2 regions of the Chryseobacterium sp. SNU WT5 genome follow, and region 1 is predicted to be linked to the other one. Evidence: riboswitches for the same ligand, from Rfam matches in the RefSeq annotation. Region 1 holds a riboswitch; the other holds the start of a gene.
The links. A riboswitch is a leader RNA that binds a small molecule or an ion and turns the genes downstream of it on or off. The one in region 1 is predicted to bind S-adenosylmethionine.
Positions count from the first base shown of each region.

Region 2: it holds a riboswitch for S-adenosylmethionine, as region 1 does, so the genes downstream of both, FNJ88_RS04620 (alpha/beta fold hydrolase) here and FNJ88_RS02860 (O-acetylhomoserine aminocarboxypropyltransferase/cysteine synthase family protein) in region 1, are expected to answer to the same signal.

Region 1 covers NZ_CP041687.1:600,376-605,002, forward strand. Annotated here, with positions in the region: gene FNJ88_RS02850 (LLM class flavin-dependent oxidoreductase) at 1-87, opposite strand, end outside; gene FNJ88_RS02855 (L-threonylcarbamoyladenylate synthase) at 232-780, shown strand; gene FNJ88_RS02860 (O-acetylhomoserine aminocarboxypropyltransferase/cysteine synthase family protein) at 835-2,130, opposite strand; SAM riboswitch class I at 2,267-2,372, opposite strand; gene FNJ88_RS02865 (hypothetical protein) at 2,515-3,090, opposite strand; gene hutH (histidine ammonia-lyase) at 3,228-4,627, opposite strand, start outside.
Region 2 covers NZ_CP041687.1:965,085-969,711, reverse strand. Annotated here, with positions in the region: gene FNJ88_RS04625 (MGH1-like glycoside hydrolase domain-containing protein) at 1-1,756, opposite strand, end outside; SAM riboswitch class I at 1,867-1,970, shown strand; gene FNJ88_RS04620 (alpha/beta fold hydrolase) at 2,024-2,974, shown strand; gene FNJ88_RS04615 (ACT domain-containing protein) at 2,964-4,502, shown strand; gene FNJ88_RS04610 (homocysteine S-methyltransferase family protein) at 4,530-4,627, shown strand, end outside.

The sequences.
Region 1 (4,627 bases):
TTCGCGGATCTTACTTCCTGCATCTTTATATTTTCCGGTATGCTGGTCGATGGCCAAGTCGCCAAACATTCCTATTCCTAATTCCATACTGTTCAGTTTTTGATGGAACAAAATTACATTTTATGATCTTTAAAAACATTGATGAATGATAAGAACCACATTGTTCTGGCCTTCTTTTTTTAATTACTTTTGCTAATCGTAAATCATCAATAAGATTGACCAAAACAACATATGGAAAAAATCATAGAAACTCTAAAAGCCGGCGGCACCCTTCTTTATCCAACCGATACGATCTGGGGAATCGGGTGTGACGCGACAAATATTGAAGCGATCAACAAAATTTTTGAAATTAAAAAAAGGGAGAAAAACAAGTCAATGATCATTCTGGTAGAATCTGCGAAACGTCTGCAAGAAATAGTTGAAGTCCCAGAAATGGCTTGGGAGCTTATGGACTTATCAGAAAAACCAATCACTTTGATTTATGACAACCCAAAAGGGCTACCGAAAGAATTACTGGCCGAGGACGGAAGTATCGGAATTCGTTTGGTCGATGATCTGTTTCTGAAAAAAATAATTACAAAACTCAATAAGCCCCTGGTTTCTACTTCAGCGAATTTAAGCGGGCAAAAATCACCAATGAGCTTTTCTGACATTTCAAAAGAAATTATCGATGCTGTTGACTACGTTTCAGAAGAAAATCGAGATAAAGTTTCGGAATTTTCTGGATCATCAGTTATACGTCTCTGGATGGACGGAAGAATTAAAGTAGTAAGAGAATAAATGATATAAGATAACAAAAAGAGTGAAATTTCACTCTTTTTGTTTTAGTACCTTTTAAATAATAGAAAAACCCGATTCTAAGTCAGTAATAATATCATCGATATGCTCAATACCAACACTTAATCTAATCTGACCTGGCCGAATTCCTGCCTTCTGCTGCTCGGATTCAGAAAGCTGCTCGTGGGTTGTGGATGAAGGATTGATGATCAGCGTTTTAGAATCGCCAACATTCGCAACATGACTTATTAAGGATAGATGATTAATAAATTTAACAGCAGATTCTTTTCCACCTTTGATGTCAAAACTTAAAACACCACCAAATCCTTTTTTTAAGTATTTCTTAGCACTTTCATGATCTGGAAAACTGGATAATCCTGGATACAGCACCTTTTCAACTTTCGGATGATTTTCCAAAAATTCGGCAATTGTTTGCGCATTACTTACCGTTCTTTCTAACCGAAGCGACAGCGTTTCTAAACCTTGTAGCAGTAGAAATGAATTGAACGGTGAAATAGTGGGACCAAAATCACGCAACCCTTCTACTCTAGCTTTTATGATAAACGCAATGTTTCCAAAATCAGAATTGCTCCCGAAAACATCTGAAAAAACCAATCCATGATAACTTTCAGAAGGTTCCGATAATAAAGGAAATCTACCATTACCCCAGTCGAAATTACCACCGTCGATAATGACACCACCAATCGAAGTTCCATGACCACAGATCCATTTGGTAGCAGACTCTACCACTACATTAGCACCATGTTTTAACGGCTGAAAAAGATAGCCACCAGCACCGAAAGTATTGTCTACAATTAAAGGAATATTGTGTCTTTTTGCGACTTCTGCAATCGCTTCGAAATCCGGAATATTTAAACTTGGATTTCCAATTGTTTCCAAATAGATGGCTTTCGTATTCTCGTCAATCAAGGCTTCAAAATTTTCTGGCTGGTCATCTGCTGTAAAACGGCATTCGATACCTAATTTTTTAAAAGAAACTTTGAACTGAGTATAGCTCCCACCATATAGATAAGGCGAACTCACAAAATTATCGCCATGCTGCAAAATATTGGTAAGGGCAAGAAATTGAGCTGCATGACCCGAACTTGTTGCTAAAGCAGCCACTCCACCATGCAAAGCAGCCATTCTTTTCTCAAAAACATCTGTGGTTGGATTCATTAATCGCGTATAGATATTACCAAACTCTTTTAACCCAAATAAGTTTGCAGCATGTTCTGCATTATCAAAGGTATAACAGGCTGTTTGATACAGTGGAACTGCTCTGGAATTGGTGGTTGAATCTACGGTTTGACCGGCGTGAACTTGTAAAGTTTCAAATTTTAAATTGCTCATATGATTAAATAATTAATTTTATTTTTTTGGCAACTTATCCTTTGAAAATAAATATCGAAAGAGCATAAAAAAAGCTCTTTCGATAAATCAAAAGAGCTTAATATATAGAAATTCTATTTTCTAAATTTTAATATCTGACTTATCTTTCCCGCGCTTGCGAGTTGAATTTTGCACCTTATTTATTTCTAAACAGGTTGCCAAAGCTTCAAAGGGTCAATTCCCTCCACTTTTCTGAATAAGTTGCGATGTTGTTAAAGAACGTCTTTAAGGGTACAAATCTAGAACAAAGTTTTTAATTTAAAACAAAAACTCAATGAAATTTTATAATAAAATACTAATTATCTTTAAAAATACTTTGAAATCATAGAAATAAGCACCTATTTTTCAGTGGATTTGTTCTTTCGTTCCCCAAGGGGCAGCTGGTGTCTCAGTAGTTTTGGTTAGATCAAATCGAACGGTGAACAGTCGATCGCTGCCAATTCTTCGAAGATTGTACGTAAAGCTGGTTTCGTCTATCGTGAACCACCAAACATTTGTTGCGGCTTTCGGTATTAATTGGGCAGTACCTGCATCTGCCGGAAACATTTGAAGATTTTCTAAACCAACATTAGAACTTATACCACCATACTGGGTCGATTTCTCCTCGGTGCCATCGGGATTTCGGTGATCGTGTTTTAAGCTTAAAATCTTATCATCATTCTTATGTAAAACCCAGGTTCGTGACTTATCGTCTCCAACAAAAAATGGAATTCTAATATCATTTTTTTCGCAAGAACGGACATGCATTACTAATTTCTTGCCTGTAAAACCATCACCTGCTATTCCACCAGACGTTATTTCTCCTTCATATGCGTTCTTACAATGTTCCTGGAGTTTTGCCCAAAAAATTTCTGAGGGTTTTAGCTCTTGAGAAACCAAAAGTAAAGGTACTAATGATAATACAAAGTATAATTTTTTCATTTCCTTTTTAAATAACAATTATTAATGTAAAATCTAAACATACAACAAAAATCCCTTGAGCGCTAATTCTCAAGGGACGTTTATAGGTCTACTCTAAAAAACAGACTTCATTTAACTTTATAAAATAATTTCCGTATTTAATTTACTTCAAACTTTCTTTCTCTAATTAAATTCGCGATTGCCAACATATCCTCACCGATTAATCGATCTTCTTCTAATTTTGCCACCTTAGTACGAACCAAAGCATAGGCATTTTCAACGTATTTCGAACATTTTGCAGGTCTTCTAAATTCTAATCCTTGTGCTCCAAACATCAATTCTACCGATAAAATATTTTCCAGATTTCCTAAAACCTGATTGAACTTTCGCCCCGATATACTGCCCATCGAAACATGATCTTCCTGGCCTAAACTTGTTGGGATAGAATCTGCCGAAGCGGGGAAACACAAAGTTTTATTTTCTGTCACTAACGCTGCAGATGTATATTGAGGGATCATAAATCCTGAATTTAATCCTGAACTTTCAGTCAGCAATCGAGGTAAGCCGTATTTACCCTCTAAAAGAAGATAACTTCTTCGATCAGAAATATTTCCAAGTTCAGCAACTGCTAAAGTCGCATAATCTAAAGGTAGAGCCAATAGTTGGCCGTGGAAATTACCTCCTGATATCGACTCTTCGGCACTTAGAACAATAGGATTATCTGTAACTGAATTCAATTCTATTTCTGCTAGACTCTTCAAATGCTCGAAAGCATTCCGACTGGCACCATGAACTTGTGGCACACAACGCATCGAATAAGGATCCTGAACCCTGTCGCAGTATTCGTGGCTTTTCATGTTCTCGGAATTCTTTAAAAACTTCCTCATTCTGGCGGCAACTTTTTTACTTCCATCAAATGCACGAATGTCGTGTAGTTCTTTTTTAAATGGACTTTCAGATCCGCGATAGGCTTCTAAACTCATCGCTGCGGTTAAATCTGCCAGATCGAGTAAATACTCAAATTTATTGAGACCTAAAATCGCATGCGCCAAAATAAATTGGGTCCCATTGATTAATCCTAAACCTTCTTTTGGACCCAATTGCAAAGCCTTTAAACCATTCTCCTCTAAAACTTTTCCTGCTTCTTTGATTTCGCCATTTTGCCAAACTTTGCCTAAACCCAAAAGAGGCAGAACCAGATGAGCTAAAGGAGCTAGATCTCCTGATGCACCCACTGAGCCCTGTTCTGGAACTACAGGGATAATATCTTTTTCTACCATCAAAAGCAGCCTTTCAATTACGTCTAACGAAACACCAGAAAATCCTTTTGATAAAGCATGAATCTTTGCGATCATCATGACTTTGGATAATTCTTTAGCAATGGGTTTCCCAACCCCTACTGCGTGCGAAATAATTAAATTATACTGTAACTGAGCTGTTTCTTCATCAGATATTTTCACATCGCACAAAGGCCCAAAACCAGTATTGATTCCATAAACCGTGCGGTCGGATGCTACAATTTTCCGCACATTATCCTGAGATCTTAGAATTTTTTCCT
Region 2 (4,627 bases), 360 kb from region 1:
AGTAGTGCTCAAAGAATTTAATCGCCATATCCTCATAAATTGGATTGTAAAGCGCTAACTCCATTGATATTCGCATCATATTCAAAGCAAACATCGCCATCCAGCTTGTTCCATCTGCTTGTTCCAGATGATCCCCGTTTTTAAATTCCATGTTTCGGTCGAAGGCGCCAATATTATCAAGGCCCAGAAATCCACCACCGAAGACGTTATTACCATTTTTATCTTTTCGGTTGACCCACCAGGTAAAATTGAGTAATAACTTTTGAAAAACACTTTCCAGGAAGGGAATGTCTGGTTTGCCATTCGTATGCTCATCGATTTTAAAAACGCGGAAAGTAGACCATGCATGAACAGGAGGATTTACGTCGCTGAAGTCCCATTCGTATGCAGGAAGTTGACCATTAGGATGAATATACCACTCTTTTGTTAGCAGTTTCAACTGGCTTTTTGCAAAGGTAGAATCAAGGATTGCAAAAGGAACACAGTGGAAGGCCAAATCCCAGGTTGCAAACCATGGGTATTCCCATTTGTCTGGCATAGAAATAATATCTTTATTCTGCATATGCTCCCACTCTGTGTTTCTCACGAAGTGATCAAATTGTCGGGGAGCTTCCAAATTAGGATCGCCATTCAGCCATTTTGAAACATTGTAATGGTAAAATTGCTTATTCCATAAAAGACCCGCAAATGCCTGTCGCTGAACGTTTCTCTCCTCTTCGTTTTTAATCTCACTTTGGATTTCGCCATAGAAATCTGCGGTTTCTTGTTTTCTTAAACTAAATACTTCGTCGAAGTCAAAAAACGCATTTTCCATGTCATGCGGACTGAGTCTAAAGTCAAATATTTTTGTTTCACCTGCTTCAACTTCTTCCTCGATAAGAAAACTTGCTTTAGTTCCAAATCCTTCTGGATTAATTGCAGTGTCATCTCCATTAACGAGGAAATTATTGATACCATCTTTGAAAAAGTGAGCGCTATTTTTAGTGCCGGCGACTATATTTGGATTACTTTCGTTATCACAAAAAACAGCTTTAGTCTTAGGATTTCTAGCATATAATTTTTTTAAGGGAAGAGATTCGTGATTGATTTCAATGATTCCGTGTTGCTCCGATTTTAGTTGTGGTTTATAAGATCCATATCCCCAAGTCCAGTTATTTCTGAACCAAACAGTGGGCAAAACGACTATTGGTGCTTTTTCCTTACTTCGGTTGACAACGGTTACACGAATGAGAAAATCATCGTGGTTTATTTTGGCGTATTCAATGAAAATGTCAAAGTAATTATCGTTGGCAAAAACCTGGGTGTCAACAAGTTCATATTCGGGTTCATCTTTTGTTCTTCTCCCATTTTCCGCGATTAAATCATCATAAGGAAATTCAGTAATCGGATATTTATATACCATTTTCATGTAAGAATGGGTAGGTGTATTATCCAAATAGTAATACATTTCTTTTACATCTTCACCGTGATTTCCCTCGTGATTACTTAAGCCGAAAAATCGCTCTTTTAACATTTTATCTTTACGATTCCAAAATGATAGACCAAAACAAATACGTTGTTTACTATCACAAATTCCCGCAATTCCATCTTCACTCCATCGATATGCTCTGCTGCATGCTTCCCTATAAGTCGTGAATCCCCACGCATTTCCGGTGGCACTGTAGTCTTCGCGAACCGTTCCCCATTGTCTGTTACTCACATAAGGGCCCCATGTTCTCCAGTTTTCATCACGCATTCTATCTTTCTCGGTCATCATTATCAAAATTTCTGCGACTAAATTAGCGAATAAAAAAATTTAACAATGTTTGTGAGGTTTCATTTTAATGCTTTCCTTTGCAACGAAATAAGTTCATTTACATATTGAAAATGTTATTAAGAAAGGTGGAGAGATTAGACTCAATGAAACCTTGGCAACCCTTCGGAAACGAAGAAGGTGCTACATTCTATCCCAATTTGGGAAGAGATAACAGAAACTTTTATTACCATTCTTCGGTAGCATTTTCAATTTTAATTTTATATAAAATTGGAAAATTCGCTACAACATATCAAACTCAAAAATCATCCATTAGTATCAGGAAAAATCCTTGATATTGATTTATCGTATCAACTATTTGGTCAGGATTTACATTCTGCACCAATCATTTTAGTTAATCACGCCTTGACCGGAAATTCAATTGTTACCGGTGAAAACGGCTGGTGGAATTCTTTGATCGGTGATAACAAAATCATTGATACTGCCATTTATACGGTCGTTTGTTTTAATATTCCCGGAAACGGTTTCGATGGAAATTTAATCGAAAACTATCACGATTTTACTTCGAAAGACGTTGCAAATGTTTTTCTTTCGGGCTTAAATTTTTTGAATATGACCAAACTTCATACTTTAATTGGCGGTTCATTGGGCGGGGCGATTGGATGGGAAATGTTAGCGATAAATCCTGATTTAGCAGAATATTTCATTCCGATTGCGTGCGATTATAAAACTTCAGATTGGTTGCATGCGCAATGTGTGGTTCAGCAGTTTTTATTGAATCAACCAGATCAACCTTTGCAAAAAGCCAGAGTACACGCGATGTTATGTTACCGCACTCCAGCATCTTTAAATGATAGATTTAAGAATGAAATTCATCCTGAAAAACAAATCTTAAAATCACACGACTGGCTCAATTATCACGGCGAAAAATTAAATGAACGATTTAGTTTAAGCGCATATCAATTGATGAATCATTTGCTGATGACCATTCATGTTGATGACGAAAAACTGAAGGAGATCAAAGCAGACATTCATCTCATCGGCGTCGATTCTGATTTGTTTTTTCCAGCTTTTGAAATGCACAGGTGTCGAGATTCTTTAATGCCAACAAAATCAAACACTTTCTATCACGAAATAAAATCCATTCATGGCCACGATGCTTTTTTAATGGAATACGAACAACTCAATCAAATTTTAAATACGATCATTCATGAAAAATAATAACGAAATAAAGATTTTAAAACATAAGTCCATCATCAAGTTCGAAGGAAAAGATTTCTTAGGAGAAGTTGGGATAGACGGCAGAATCTTTAAAGCATTGACTTACGCCAGAATAAGCGTAGGCGTGATTTCACAACAATCAGCAGAAAATGGTCTTTCTGTTTTGGTGAACGAAAGCGATTCTGAAAAAGCAGTAAATTGTTTAATTAACGAATTTGAAAACGAGAGAAAGTCAGGAAAGGTAAACCAGATTTTTAGTGTTAACAATGTTTCAGTCTTAGGCTTTGTTGCCAAAGATTTTAATAAGATTTTATCCGAATTAGCAAGAAATAATATTTTTCCTCTGATTTTAAATCAAGTTGCCTCAGAGAACAAAGTCAATATTGTAGTGACTTCTTCACAAGATCAGAAAGCCAAAAACATTATTGAAGCTGAGATTTTTGCGAAGCCTAAAACGGTTCACTTGGCGATGATTGGACATGGAAAAGTAGGTTCAGTTCTCATTGATCAGGTGTTAAAAAGCGCTGAAGTAATCAGAAACCGTAAAAAAATTGACTTAAAAATCGTAGCCGTCGCGAATTCCAGAAAAATGGTTTTCAATAAATACGGATTTGATGAAAGCTGGTCAGATGATCTTTTAGTCGCAGAAAATGTTTCTAATATGGATTCGTTAATTAAGTTTTCACAAGTTAATCAGTTAGAAAATCTAATCGTAGTTGATAATACGGCAAGTACAGATTTTGTTAAGAAATATACGCTTTTGGCAGAGAGTGGATTTGATTTGGTCTCTTCCAATAAGATTTTCAATACGTTATCCATTTCTGAATACCGGGATTTCCGTCATGTTTTAAATAAAAAAAACAAAAAATATTTGTACGAAACGAATGTCGGTGCAGGTTTACCCTTAATTGATACCATTAAATTATTGCATTTGTCAGGAGAGAATATTACGAGAATCAAGGGAGTTTTCTCTGGATCACTCAGTTATATTTTTAATAATTTTTCGGTGCGGGTGGAGAAGTTTTCAACCATTTTGAAAGAAGCAATGGAGCAAGGATTTACGGAGCCCGATCCACGTGAGGATTTGTCTGGAAATGATGTTGCCCGAAAATTATTAATCTTAGCAAGAGAGTTGGATTTGAGTAATGAATTTACAGATATCAATATCGAAAGTTTAATTCCGAATCAGTTAGCACATCTTGATAAAAACGATTTCCTCGATAATTTAGATGATTTAGATGCTCATTTTGAAGAAGTAAAAGAGAATCAAAAAGAAAATCATGTTTTACGTTTGGTTGGAGATTTACATGGCGATTTACAACAGGAAAAAGGAGAGCTCGATGTTCAATTAATTTCTGTTCCGGCCAATTCGGCTCTTGGACAATTGAAAGGTTCAGATTCTATATTTGAAATTTACACTGAAAGTTATGGTGAGAATCCGATCGTAATTATGGGTGCTGGAGCCGGAGCAAAAGTAACTGCCAGAGGAGTATTCGGAGATATTTTAAGATTGTCCGAAAACAAATAATTGTCTTTTTAATTTTATTTAAAACAAATGGAAAATACAGAGACACTTTATAAAGCATTAAATAAAAGAATCCTAGTCCTCGATGGTGCGATGGGAACAATGCTGCAACGCTACAGATTCACGGA